Linked DNA regions of Prosthecobacter dejongeii. The protein of the gene in region 2 interacts with the protein of the main gene of each other region in a pairwise test. Links are inferred from orthologs where the notes say so. Each region holds a gene or a part of one and is shown on either strand. Other genes may lie near its edges. The genes, in order: ftsH and hflK.

Evidence for each region.
Region 1: the proteins of hflK (region 2) and ftsH interact in binary tests that used the Escherichia coli proteins (3 or more experiments, as listed by UniProt). The link is inferred for Prosthecobacter dejongeii from one-to-one orthologs.

What each region holds. Positions count from the first base shown.
Region 1 is NZ_JACHIF010000010.1:37,234-44,382, reverse strand. Bases 2,920-5,883 are described here. They hold ftsH (ATP-dependent zinc metalloprotease FtsH), read right to left. Parts: upstream 5,464-5,883; coding sequence 3,376-5,463; downstream 2,920-3,375. Other genes in these bases: HNQ64_RS19555 (hypothetical protein), read right to left, coding at 5,567-5,883; HNQ64_RS19565 (glutamate-5-semialdehyde dehydrogenase), read right to left, coding at 2,920-3,158. In the rest of the region: HNQ64_RS19570 (polyribonucleotide nucleotidyltransferase), read left to right, coding at 1-1,588; more of HNQ64_RS19565, read right to left, coding at 1,893-2,919; more of HNQ64_RS19555, read right to left, coding at 5,884-5,998; HNQ64_RS19550 (glucuronyl esterase domain-containing protein), read right to left, coding at 6,083-7,149. UniProt on the Escherichia coli protein: Acts as a processive, ATP-dependent zinc metallopeptidase for both cytoplasmic and membrane proteins. Plays a role in the quality control of integral membrane proteins.
Region 2 is NZ_JACHIF010000007.1:201,109-208,187, reverse strand. What follows is about bases 2,133-5,026. They hold hflK (FtsH protease activity modulator HflK), read right to left. Parts: upstream 4,144-5,026; coding sequence 3,121-4,143; downstream 2,133-3,120. Other genes in these bases: HNQ64_RS16585 (PVC-type heme-binding CxxCH protein), read right to left, coding at 4,226-5,026; hflC (protease modulator HflC), read right to left, coding at 2,133-3,124. Outside these bases: HNQ64_RS16600 (PD-(D/E)XK nuclease family protein), read right to left, coding at 1-2,062; more of hflC, read right to left, coding at 2,069-2,132; more of HNQ64_RS16585, read right to left, coding at 5,027-7,079.

The DNA.
Region 1 (7,149 bases), on a different replicon or contig from region 2:
TGCTGCTCTGGAAATGCCAGAAAGCGACTTCATCGCCGCCCTCCGCTTTGCGCAGGACAGCATCCAGGGCCTCGTGAAGGCTCAGGAAGAACTGGCTGCCCTGGCTGGCAAGGTGAAGCGTGTGGTGCCTCTGATGCTCGTCAAAGACGAGCTTCTGGAAGTGGCTTATGAAATCGCCGGTGACCGCATCGAAGGCGCTCTTTATCAGCCGAGCAAGATTGCCCGCAGCAAGGCTGTTGGTGCACTCAAAGATGAAGTGGAAGCTGCCATCAAGAGCCGTTTCCCTGAAGCCTCGGGCTTTGAAATCAGCCAAGCTTTCGACTACCTCCAGAAGAAAGCATTCCGCATCTCCATCCTGGACAAAATGAGCCGTTGCGACGGCCGTGCGATCGACCAGATCCGCAACCTTTCTGGCGAAGTCTCTGTCCTCCCCCGCACGCATGGTTCTGCCCTGTTTGCGCGTGGCGAAACTCAGGCTCTCTCCATTGCTACGCTGGCCCCGGCTGACGAAGCGCAGGAAATGGATACCTACGCAGGTGGCCCAGACAGCAAACGTTTCATCCTTCACTACAACTTCCCTCCGTTCTCCGTAGGTGAGTGTGGCCGCTTTGGGGGTCAGAATCGTCGTGAAATCGGCCACGGTGCACTTGCTGAGCGCTCCATTGATGCCGTCATTCCGCCGAAGTCCAAGTTCCCTTACGCGATCCGTGTGAGCAGCGAAGTGATGGCCTCCAACGGCTCCACTTCCATGGCTTCGGTTTGTTCGGGCGTCATGGCTCTCCTTGACGCAGGCGTACCGCTCATCCGCCCTGTGGCAGGTATCTCCGTCGGTCTCGTCACTGAGTTCGAAGGCGACAACATGAAGCGCTACTTAACCATGATGGACATCCTGGGCTCCGAAGATCACTTCGGCGACATGGACTTCAAGCTTTGCGGCACAGACGTGGGTGTGACGGGTTACCAGCTCGACCTCAAGCTTCCTGGCATTCCTCTGAGCATCTTGGAAGAAGCCATCGCTAAGGCCAAGAATGGCCGTAGTGAAGTCCTTCGCGCCATGGCAGATGCCATCAGCGAAGTTCGTCCGCTGAGCCCACATGCTCCTCGCATTGAGATCCTGAAAATCAACCCAGACAAGATCGGTGAACTCATCGGTCCTGGCGGTAAGAACATCAAGGGTATCCAGGCTGAGTCTGGCGCTGAAATCAGCATCGAAGACGACGGCACCATCTACGTTTATGCGACGCGCAAGGAAGGCCTTGAGCGTGCGATCGAGATGATCGGCGGTGTCTCTCAGGAGATCGAACCCGGCAAGATTTACACCGGCAAGATCGTCAGCACGACGAACTTTGGTGCCTTCATGAACCTCGGTGGCAAGAAGGACGGCCTGATTCACGTGAGCGAATTGGCCGACTTCCGTGTGAACCGTGTGGAAGACGTCGTCAAGGTGGGTGACATCGTCACTGCCAAGTGCCTCGGTATTGACGAAAAAGGCCGCGTGAAGATGAGCCGCAAGGCCGCGATGAAGGAGAAGGACGATGCCGCCAAGGCTGAATCCGGTACTGCCGCTGAAGCGGAAGACCTGGGTTAATCTAGGCTGCTGGTTTTAAAACTAGCGACAACTTATCAACGGCAGTCAGGAAACTGACTGCCGTTTTTTGTTACAAGTTGGCGATGCACCGAAGTCCAGCGGAGCGCGGATTTCCAAACCCGCAGATGGGCTGATATGTGAACTGACGTTCGAGCGGTCTGCTGATATTACCGAAATGGATGCTCAGCCGCACTGATCTGGCGTTAGGGCGGTCTTGATGAGCAGTTCATAATCACGCCCGCAGCGACCTGCTGCGGACTCGGAGGTCCGCGCTCCAGAGCCTCCCTCCGTCTGCATGCCTTTACTACCTCACCTGACCGCTGCCATCCACGAGGTACTTATAGCTGCAGAGTTCGGCGAGGCCCATGGGGCCACGGGCATGGAGCTTGTCCGTGCTGATGCCGATCTCTGCGCCAAAGCCGAATTCACCGCCGTCATTGAAGCGTGTGCTGGCATTGTGGAGAACCACGGCACTGTCCACTTCATGCTGGAAACGTTCAGCCACAGCACGATCATTTGTGACGATGCTGTCTGTGTGGTGGCTGCCGTATTGATTGATGTGGTTGATGGCTTCATCCAGACCTGAGACCGTCTTGGCAGAGAGAATGAGATCCAACCACTCGGTGCTCCAGTCTTGCTCAGTCGCAGGGATGTTTGCGATGCCTAACAAACTTTGGGCTTCGGAATCCGCATGGACTTCCACCTGTGCGGCGGCCAGTTTTTGGCCTACCAAAGGGTAGAAGTTGGTGGCGATATCGCGATGGACCAGGATGGTTTCCAGGGCATTGCAGACACCGGGCTTCTGTGTCTTAGCATTCAGGATGATGCTGGCGGCCATCTCTTGATCCGCATCGGAGTGAACGTACACGTGGCAGACACCATCGTAGTGCTTGATGACGGGCATGCGAGCGGTGGCGACGACTTTTTCGATCAAGCCTTTGCCGCCACGTGGGATAATGAGGTCCAGGTATTGATCCATGCGGGCCATGTGCTCCACGCTGGCGCGGTCGGTGAATGGGATGAGCTGGATGCTATCCGCAGGCAGGCCGGCGCGCTCTCCGCCTGCCTGGAGGGCTGCGGCGAGGGCCACATTGGAATGGATGGCTTCACTGCCACCACGTAGAAGGGTAGCATTGCCAGTCTTGAAGCAGAGGCTGGCCGCGTCGGTAGTGACGTTAGGCCGAGATTCAAAGATGATGCCGATGACACCGATGGGGACGCGCTTTTTGGTGATGTGGAGGCCGTTGGGGCGGGTCCAATCTGTGAGTATTTCGCCGACGGGATCGGGCAGGGTGGCTACTTCACGCACCGCCTCAGCAATGGCAGTGAGGCGCTTGGGATCCAGAGTGAGGCGGTCTAACATGGCCTTGGACAAGCCGTTTTCTTCGGCTCGGGCAAGGTCTTTGGCATTCTCTGTGAGGATGGTAGCTTCCCGGGCCTGGATCTCATCGGCCATGGCCAGCAAAATGGCGTTTTTTTGTTCCGTGCTTAGCTTCACCAGTTCGCGTGATGCGGCGCGGGCGCGGCGGCCCATGTCGTGGATGGCAGCTTGGATGTCAGAATCAATCATGAGGGGGCAGGGGCGGAAATCGAAAGGTGCAGAGCCTTGAAAGGGATCATTATCCTGGCATGGAATCCGGGGAATCGCCACGGGAGAATGAGGGCTTTGAAACGATGGCGACTGAGATCATGAGGATGTTCAGAAGCCTTGTAGATAAAACAAAAAAGCGGTGACGCGCTTCACACGTCACCGCTCAAAGGAGAGAAAAATCTTCCTCAAGAATGGATCAGGCGGGGACGCCAGCGAGACCGCCAGGAAGGCCACCGAGGTCTTCTTCATCCTGAGACACGGGACGTGTGTCGGCAGCTTTCGGAAGTGGTGGTGGTGTGGGTGGCTTCGGTTTGTCCTTGGGTGGATTGATCATGTAGCCATGCTGCATGATTTCTTTGATCTGGGATCCATCCAGAGTTTCATACTCCAACAGAGCCGCAGAGATGGCATCCAGCTTATCTTTGTGGTGAAGGAGGATTTCTTTGGCCTTGGCGTAAGCGCTATCAATGAAGTTTTTCACTTCTTCATCAATCTTCTGAGCGGTGGCACCACTGTAGTTGCGGTTACGAGCAAGGTCACGTGCCAGGAAAATAGCCTGTTCACCTTCACCGTATTCAACCATGCCCATTTTATCGCTCATGCCCCAAGCGCAAACCATGTTGCGAGCGATGGCCGTGGCCTGACGGATGTCTCCCATGGCTCCGTTGGTCACGTCGCCAAATTGGATCTCTTCAGCCACACGGCCGCCCATGGCGACGACGAGGTCATCCAGCAGCTCACTTTTGCGGTGGGTGAATTTGTCTTCTTCAGGCAGCCACATGGTGGAACCTAGGGATGGACCACGAGGGATGATGGTGACCTTGTGGAGGGGATCGGTATGCTCCAGCACTTCGATGAGGATGGCGTGGCCAGCTTCATGGTAGGCGGTGTTTTCCTTTTCTTTCTCACTCAGAGCCAGGCTGCGGCGTTCACGGCCCCAACGGACTTTGTCACGGGCCTCTTCCAGCTCAGGCGTACCGATGGACTTGAGGTTTTTGCGGGCTGCCAAGAGGGCGGCTTCGTTGATGACGTTGGCAAGCTCGGCCCCGGAGAAACCAGGAGTTCCGCGAGCCACCTTGGATAAGTCAGCGTTTTCGCTGAGTTTCACGCGCTTGGCATGGACGTTGAGGATTTCCTCACGCCCTTTCACGTCGGGCAGACTGACGGTGACCTGGCGGTCGAAACGACCTGGACGAAGCAGGGCTGGGTCAAGAACGTCTGGACGGTTTGTGGCTGCGATGATGATGATGCCTTCTTGGGTATCAAAGCCATCCATTTCCACCAGGAGGGCGTTCAGGGTCTGCTCACGTTCGTCGTGACCACCCCCCATGCCATGGCCGCGATGACGACCGACGGCATCGATTTCGTCAATGAAGATGAGGCAAGGCGCATTCTTTTTGCCCTGTTCGAACATGTCACGCACACGGCTGGCACCGACACCGACGAACATTTCGACGAAGTCAGAACCGCTGATGCTGAAGAAAGGCACATCCGCCTCACCTGCGATGGCTTTGGCCAGCAGAGTCTTGCCAGTGCCGGGGGAACCCACCATGAGAACGCCCTTGGGGATCTTCCCCCCCAGACGCTGGAAGCGCTTGGGATCTTTGAGGAACTCAACTAGCTCCTGCACTTCTTCTTTGGCTTCTTCGACACCGGCCACATCTTTGAAGGTGACCTTGTTACGATCTTGGGAAAGCATCTTGGCTTTGCTTTTGCCAAAGCTCAATGCACCCCGACCTGCACTTTTGATCTGCTGGCGGACCAAGAAATACAAAAGGAACAAAAGAAGCAAAATGGGCAGCATTGAGACCAGCACCGATCCCCACTGATTGTTCTCATATTTGGGGATGAGGACCAGTCCTTTAGATTTCATGAGAGCCTGCAACTCTTCCTTCTGATATTGAATGCTCACAGGCACTTTAAACTGCACCGAAGTCGCAGGCGTAGCTGGCTTCGCTTCAGGGGTGACCGGTGGCACTGTGGCAGGCTTCGCAGCAGCATCCACGGCAGAGATAAAGGCAAAACCTTCGATGAACTCGGCGGTGGTGGTATCCTGCTGGATCAGGTGAAGATCCTTGCTGCTATCAATCTGGTCCTTTTCGACCATTTCCTTGAAAGCCTTGTAAGAAATCTCTTTGGAGCGGGAGCTTGGATTGCTGGTGACGTACGCGGTGGCCATCAACAAGACAGCCATGGCCAGCAAAAGAAAGCCCCTCCAGTTAAACTGGGGCTCTTGATTGCGCCTATTTGGGCCTTCGTTTTTGGGTGTGGGGTCTTCTGACATGAATTGGAGGGGGAACGAAAAGAATTACGAATGACGAGCATACACGTCACGTCATCTTTTGCAAAAACCGATTCGTCGGGGATTTTTAAGCGATTTAGCAGGCTTACTTCTTCAGCCGATAGGGCGTGCCGCAGTACATGCAGCGAAATCCGCCCGTGCTGAGGATGGCCGCAACGGTCGAAGAGCGGTAGGAAAGTGGGGTGATTTTAAAAGCTTCTGCGTGCTTGTGGCAGCGTTTTTCATGCAGCACGGGGCCATGACAAAGGGTGCAATTGACATGCCGTCCGAGGACGAAGCTGGAGATGCGTCCCAGGGTGAAAAGAACCAGTCCTCCTAGCGCGGACCAGCCCGCCAGGCTGTCTCCAGTGCGCCACATGGCGATGGCAGAGGCGATGAAAATCCCGATGCCAAGCCAGGAAAGGAACAGTAAAAGGGAGACACTGACCAGCCGTCCTGGGCGTGGATGATGACGAGCCCTGCGTGTCTTTGAGCGGACGAGGGGTTGGGGTTCGGCTGCCTGAAAACTGGCCTTCATTCCAATAATTATAAACGATTCCGAAAGATCGGCAAATTAATCGTATCTGAAAGACTTATTTTTCAGGCTGCATTTTCCCGGCAGTCACTTGTTGAAGTGTCTTTTGGCAAATCGCAGATACTGCTCCCAGTCATAGCTGGTGACATCATGCTTCCCTGTGCGGATGTGATAGGCAATGGCATCACCCACGGGGCTATCAATCCCGGGTTGTTCGTTGACCCCGTAGCCTTTTTGGCCAAAAAGGGCATACACAGGCTCTGCATTCAGGCCGGAGAGGAACTCGCCTTTGGGGTCTGCCCAGGTATCCTCCACCGCGCTGGCGATGTAGATGGGACGGGGTGCGGCCAGGGCGATGAGCATGTGTTTGTCAATGGGGCAGGCGGCTTCGTTATTGGCGTAGCTGGTGTATGTTTTGGTGAACCAATGAGGGAAGGCTTTGGTGATGATGGCGGTGGTTTCACCAATATTCCGGCGCATGAGGGCTGCGCCGCCTTCGCCTGAATTGTTAGATATGACGACGCCGAAACGCTGGTCCTGCGCTCCAGTCCAGAGAGAGGTCTTACCCAGGCGCGAATGGCCGATGACGGCGAGCTTTTTGGCGTCAATGCTATCGTCGGTTTCCAGGTAGTCGGCGATGCGACTAAGGCCCCAGGACCAAGCGCCGATGGCACCCCAGTCGCCATTTTTCCATTCGGTGTTCGCCCCGTCTTTGCTCAGGATGGCGCGTAGGCCTTCCTTCCAGCCGTCGGCGTGGTCTGGCTCGATGTCCCCATAGTAGTAGGTGGCAACAGCGAAGCCTTGGCCAATGATCATTTCCAGGGGCCAGCGGCTGCTTTCATTGCCACGGCTGGCTTCGGTGGCACGATTGTCCACGATGTGCTTGTCCTTGCTGGGGCGCATCCAGCGTGTGGAAAGAGGAACGTCTGTTTCTGTGCTGACGGCATGGTTGCCACCGAAACTGGGGCCGACGAAACAAGGGGCGGGCTGGGAAAGGCCATTGGGGATGTAAAGCATCACCTCCATGCCGGCCCAAGTGGGATGCTCTGGCAGGGCGATGTGGATGAGCTTGCGCGTGGCCTTTCCTCCAAGGGCGTCTTTTTTGACCTCGCGGGTTTCAAAGCTCACCCTGCCCCAGTTTGCCGGGGTGCGGC
Region 2 (7,079 bases):
TTTGAAAAGCATGGTGGGCTAAAGTACCAAACTCATTGGGAGCCAGTTCTCGTTTGCCCACTTCCGTCTCTTCCATACGTAACTCATGGCTCAAATAATCGCGAAACGGGCACTCTAGGTAGGATCGGAGGCGAGAGGGGGAAATCGTCTCAACCTTCGATCGCATCACTTTAGGAGTCAATTTCCAGGCCAATGTTCGGACAGGCTCTTGCGCTTCCGTTCCGACAGATTCTTCCTTGGGGAAAAGATGCGTCACACGCTGAGGCAGAATGGCATCGTCACAGAGAAAGAGCAGTCTGGAGGGCCGCAGGGCATCGCCCCGCTCGCTCCATTGACCACACATCACATGCAAGTTCCCTCCAGAGACTCTTTGTTCCGTCAAAGCAGCTAGCGTGTAAGCATCACGGGCAAATCGAGTCGCCTGGCAAGGGAGCCCTAGCTGCTGCCGCACACGATCTGGCAGAAAAGGATGCGCGATGAGAATGCCAGGAACATGCTCTTCATTCACGCCAGCGATCACGAGATTTGGTGAAGGTTCCCAGAGTAATTCGAGCCATCCTTGCAAGACCAAATCAATCTCGCCACGAGGCTCAGAAAGTGAAGCCCGCGACAAAGCCTCCAAGGAAAGCGCCAGGGCCTCTTCCGGGTTTGGAGTTAACCCAAAACGAGCGATTTCCGACTCAATCTCACGGCAACAGCCTAACCAAGCATCTGCCAATGACGTGGTGAGTTGATCCTGAGGAGCATCAGGAACGAAATCTCGATCACCATAAAGTAGGATGAGCAACGCGCGTGCCGCCTGAGGCAAAGGTGAATCTCGAAACTCCGCCACTAGAGCAAGCGCTGCGTCCATCACAGGTTTCAGCAACTGAATTTCGTCTGGCCACAGCTTCCCGAGTTCTGCCGCATGATCCAAGGTGACAGGCATGTGCATCAAAGCAAAGTCGTCGGCCTCCCTGAGCAACTTCATCCCTTCCGCCTTTTTCCCCATCCAGGCACTTCTGACCTCGGGCACCCGCAGCAGAGTCGCAAAGGATTTCCATGAGCGAGAACTCACGAGTGTCAGCATTTGTGCCAACACATGCCAAAGCCCTACTTCGGTAGGTGCCGCTCCCCCAGGCTCAAAGACACGGACTCCTTCCAGCGAAAGTTTTTCCTGTAAAACCGCCCCTACTTCTGAATCTCCCACTCCAACAGCCACCCTACCCTGAGGCGCGAGATCTGCTAACAGTCGGATCGTTTGAGCCGCTTGCGCAGAGGCATCGTGATGGAGATGCACTTGATCGTGAGACAGGGGCACCGTCACGTTAGCATCCTCTCCCCAAAAAGAAGGCAGCGGACGACCAATCTCATCGAAAGTGTGTGCAAGTTCTTCTGGAGCCTGTACCGCCACCGTCACAGGCACCTCACAGGCCTGCACCCAACGCCCGAAGAGAGGCAGCAGATCTGGTGAGGCCAAAACCACCACACGTTGCACTCCCTCAGGTAACTGGGGTTTCTCAGCCCCATTCGACTTCAGAGACTGCGCATCCACCAAGCCCACCTCTGCAAGCTCCTGGTGGTATAATGCTTCGATCACTGCCAAGTCATCCCAGCGTGAGCTATCTTGATTCACCCGCTGGCCGACGGTCGCAAATGTCTGCCCTCCTGCACCTAACAAAGTATTGAGTTCAGAAAGCAATCGCGCCATTTCTGACTGCCATCTCCAGCCGAGATCTTCTGGCAGGACCGGGAACAAGGACTTGAGCTGGGCTAGGTCCACCTTTTTGACAGCCTTCTGCCATGCCATCTGAGACTGAAGTGGGGAGGCCGCCCATTTTCTAGCAGCCACCGGCAACAACGCCTGCTCCGCTGTCCATACCCAGGGAACTAAGGCCCCAGGCTGATTTGCACGTGCCAGCGCTTCCTTGATCCTACGACCCGCCTCTGAAGTGGGCACGATCAATAGTGTATCTGCCAGATCCAGCGCCGTATCTCCCGTGCGTTCACGCATGAGATAACTCACAGCTTTATCCAAGACGGGGGCCTCCCAGCCCCAAAAATGGCGTATCAGAATCGCCATGACTTTTTATTGGGGGTTAGCGACGTCTAAAAGCGTCGGCAGATTTTTCAAAGGATCGTCACTCGCCGAAGCAGGCATCAATTTACTGGGACTCGGCACAGGTTTCTCTGGTGATTTAAGATAACGTAGAAAGTCACTGTCCGTGCTCAGAACCAGACTTGTATCAGGCGTCAGCACCTTCTTGTAAGCTTCCATGGTTTTAAGAAACTCGAAAAGTTCCCGTGATTGAGGCGTGGCATCGTAAGCTTTGGCATAGATCTCCGTGGCTTTCGCGTCCGCCGCACCTTCCACTTCCTGCACTTTTCGGTAAGCCTCTGACTGAATCAGCTTCAGGTCTCTTTCACGCTGGCCCAGAATCTTAGCGGCCTCCCCTGCTCCTTCGGATTTGAATCGCTCAGCGATCTGTGTTCGCTCACTAACCATGCGTTGGTAAATGGTCTGACTCACCGATTCGTTGTAGTTAATGCGTTTGAAACGGAGATCCATCAACTCAATGCCAAAGCCTGCCATTTTAGGAGAAGCATTCGCAAAAATTTCTTTTTCCAGTTCTGACCTACCTTTGGCGATCGGAGGCAAGTTGCCAATCCGTGCATCCGCGATGGAGGTGCCCACATTCGCATCTCGGGCCACTTTGCGGTCTTTCGTGGAACGCACAGCTTCGATGAAATCATGCTTTGCAATCACATTGCGGGTTTCACTTCCCAAGATGTCTGTAAGGCGAGACTGGGCACCACGTTCATCACGCAGGTTTTCAAAAAAAAGGCGCGGATTCGTGATACGCCAACGGGCAAAGTTATCGACCACGATGTACACTTTATCCTTGGTGGGCATATTGGCGGGTGGGCCATCCCATTCCACAATGCGCTTTTCAAAACGATTTACCTTCTGGATGAAAGGCATCTTCACATGCAGTCCAGCCTCAGTAACGGTTTCACCTACGGGCTTGCCGAATTGAGTGATGATGACCTGTTCCGTCTCACTGACCGTGTAGAAACTAGCCGTGCCCAGAACGTAAGATGCAAAAAGGGCGATGAGGGCGAGAAGAGAAAAAGCAGGTTTCATCGGGAAGAGCGAACGGGGTTTGGTGCAGACGCGGGCTGATTTTGCTGCAAGTGCATGAGAGGGAGAAACTGCGGCACACGATCATCCACAATGATTTTACCAGGGATCGTTGGCAGCACTTCACTCAAGGTTTCCAAGTAAATGCGTTTTTTGGTGACCTCGGGCGCTTTTTGGTACTCGGTTAAAAGGGCTGTAAATCGGGAGGCGTCACCTTCGGCTTCATTCACTCGCTGTGTCGCGTAACCCTCAGCTTGGCTGATGCTCTGCTCGGCCAAGCCTCGGGCTTCAGGAATGACGCGATTATACTCGCCGTTCGCTTGGTTGATGGAGGATTCCTTCTGCTGCTGCGCTCGGTTCACTTCATCAAAGCTGTCCTTGACCTCAGCAGGCGGATTGACATTGCCAAGCTGGATCTGGTCAATGCGAATCCCCATCTCCAATGCATGGACGATCAGTTGCAATCTTTCCAAAGCTTTAACCTCAATTTCTTGCCGGCCAACAGTGAGAACTTCGTCAATGGAACGATCACCGATGATTTCACGCATGACTGCCTCTGACATATCTCGGAGGGTAGCCTGAGGCTCAAGGAAATTGAAGACGTAGTCACGTGCATCTTCGATGTGAAATTGTACCACCCATTCGACGACAGCCGCATTTAGGTCTCCAGTGACCATGTTCTTCTCCTTTTCCATCTCGGTGTAGTCCTCATTGAACTGGTAGGCATTGGTCGCCCCAGACGTGCCGTAACCGAACTCGAGTTTGAGCTGACGGCGAATTTCCACCTGGGTAACTTGATCCAGCCCAAAAGGAAGTTTGAAGTTGAGGCCAGGTTGAGTGGTGTCCAAATACTTACCAAAACGCTGCACCACCCCCACCGAGTTAGCAGGCACCTGATAAAAGCTGGACAGCATACCAATGCCCACAAGCAGAGCCAAAACGCCCATGAGAATGCGGCCAGGGTTAATCTTGAGGTTGGAGGAATGGGGAAAAGGGAGACTGGGAGGTCTGGAAGCAGCCATGCCTCAGATTAAGGGGGACCCTCGCTCAGAGCAAGCCCCCATCCAACTATCCCCAAGGCAGCTTCAGGATGCCCTCCATAATTCACTTCAAACTCCGCAGATAAGCGACTAAATCCAACAGCTCTTGCTCAGGCATGGTCGCATCCAGCCCCATGGGCATAAGACTTGTCATGAGCGTCGTGTCTGAAAGGATGTGATCATGTGCCACTGTCTTCTCCTGACCTGCCACATCCATGAGTAAAAGCCCCTCAGCCGTATGGCTTCGAATCACGCCCAAGGTGCTTTGGCCATCGCGAGTTTCGATAACATGCGCCTCATAATCCCTCGCCAAAGTGTTGCTCGGGAAAAGGATGCTTTCCAGCAAGTCTCTCTCGGTACGAATGGCACCGATTTTGGATAGATCGGGCCCTAGCGCCCGACCAACAGCACCAACCCTATGACAAGCTATGCAGGTCCCTTTGCCTAACTCAAAGTGTTTCTTCCCCTCCTGAATCCGGCCTTCTTGAATGACTCGATCCGCTAGCGCACCCAACTGACGTTTTTTGCTCTCCATCGCAGCAGTCGCCTTCTCATAAGCGGGATGAAGAAGAGTTTCAAAAATCTCGGGAGCGTGATCACTAAATGCAGTCCGGTAAACACTTTCCTGCTGGCTGCCTATCGCAGGATTTGCAGCTAGGTGCAGAGCTAATTTTCGTCCCGTTTCTGGGTCCTTGGTTTTTCGTGCTAGGGTCAACATGGACTTAAGTTCCACCGGCCCCACTGAAGCCAGTAGCGGAGCAACCGATAATACTTGCTCCTTCGTCATTGGAACGGAGGAAATCATATTTGCGGCTTGAATGCGAGCAGCAGGGGAGGCCGTTGCGTCCGTCAAAACATGAGTGATCATCTCAAAAAGTTCTGCCGTGAGCTTCACATTCCGCACCGCATCCAGAGCTTTAAGTCGGATAGACAGCGGGAAATGGGTATTGGCCGCTAAATCCTGCAAGACACCATCAAAGTGGGCAGACTTCAGTTTCTTGATGGCATCCAGCAGCAGAGGTGTTGGCGTTTTAACGAGCTGACTTTTCAAGGGTTCAATCCAAGACTCATGGATAATCCCCAAGGTCTGCCCAGCCAAAATACGGAGAGCGCATTGCTTGAAGGCATCATGGTTGGAAACCAGCATCTGAGTCAAGAGCTCTTGGGCCTGGATCTGACTAAGCAAGGCTGGAAGAAAAACCTCGACCTGCGAGGCTAAAGTCTGCCGTTTTTTAGCATTCAATTCATCGAGTGATCTTTGATCCAGTTTCGTAGGATCCGTCACAGCAATTTGCTCTGACAACTCGCCAATGACGGCACGCACCAGTTCAGGATCACGTGCAGCTATACCCATGGCAGTCTTAAACAAAGCTGCATCGGGATAGATGGAACTTTGGATGATAAGTTTATGAAAAGCCTGATCTTTGACGCCACAGAGATCAGCCACTTTTAAGACCCGTGCGAGATATTCGGGAGCGGCGAAATTTTCCTCTTTTGTTGCCAGTCTTGATTGGTTTTCTGGACTCAAAGGAGCCACTGAGATTTTTAGCGCCGCATCACGTCGTAGCACTGCCTGATGTAGAAAATTACGGGCATCTGATTCCAAACGCAGAGCGCGTGAACTCGCCAAAATGGCTGCATGCTCCGAAGCGGCATCTGATACACTGGCCAACACAGATATCAGAAGTTCATGAGGAATATCTGGGCTGTCTAAATGAGCCACCTTTTCCAAAGCACGTCTCCGCGTTTGTAGATTGGTCGATTGAAGGCCTAACAACAAAGAATCAGAATCCACAGCCTGCGCTGGGCTTTCAGGAAGTTTCTTCCAAGTTTTGGGACCTCGGATTCGATAAACACTGCCCATCATATCGGGCTTCGCCATCAGAGAAGATGGACAACCGATACGAAACCAACCGCCAGTATTCAACACCAGCAAAGAGCCATCTTGATCTTCAATGACATCGGTCAAGTGAACATCCGGATTTTTGATTTTCAGAAACTCATTCTCCGTGGCTTTGAAAGTGGCTCCACTCGCTGTCAACTCCATGCGAACGAGGCGTTGGGTATTAAAATGCGTCACGTACAAATGGAGCTTGTCATCCTTCGAATGCTCACTTCCCCACCCACCAAAGGCACAGCCACTGACCGCCACATGACCAAAATTATGGATGACTGGCATGACATCCATCGTGCGTGGTAGCCCGGCAATCGCCTGCATCTGGTCTGCCCTCTCATACACGCCGCCATACAGCCAGTGCATGAGGGTGTCTCCACGTGGGTTGCTGTAGTAAAGATTGCAGGTGCCTAAAATATCCCCCTCAGCGGTAAAAGCGAGTCCTGTAGGATTGTCAGCGCAGCCCAGAGAGTGCCATTGCAAATCCGTGCCGTCTGGCAGGCATGACCAGACCCCACTGGCTTTGCCCTCATGCACCACTTTGCCATCCTTTCCGGCAGCGACATGCCCCTTGCGTCCGTGGCACCAGTAAAGTCGACCATTGGGGTGCAACTTGGGGCCATGAACATCTGCCGCATTTCCTGTGTAGTCAAAACCGCTGACAATCATCTCTCGTTCCTCAGCCACCCCGTCCTTATCTTTATCTGTAAGCTTCCACAGTCCCGGCGGGCTGCAAACATACAGGCTGCCATCCAGCCAAGCCGCTCCTTGGGGAAAAGTCATCTTATCTGCAAAGACGGTGCTTTGATCGTAAACACCATCTTGATCGGTATCATCGAGAACCAAGATTCGGTTAGGTGGATTTTTCTCCAATTGGGCCTTATTCCAGTTAACACCCACAGCATCACCAATAAATAATCTTCCCTGATCATCCACACAGCCCATGATGGGGTGCGTCACCAACGGAGACGCTGCGGCCACTTCAAGTTCGTAGCGGTCCGGCAAAGTATGTGGTGGGGCCTCC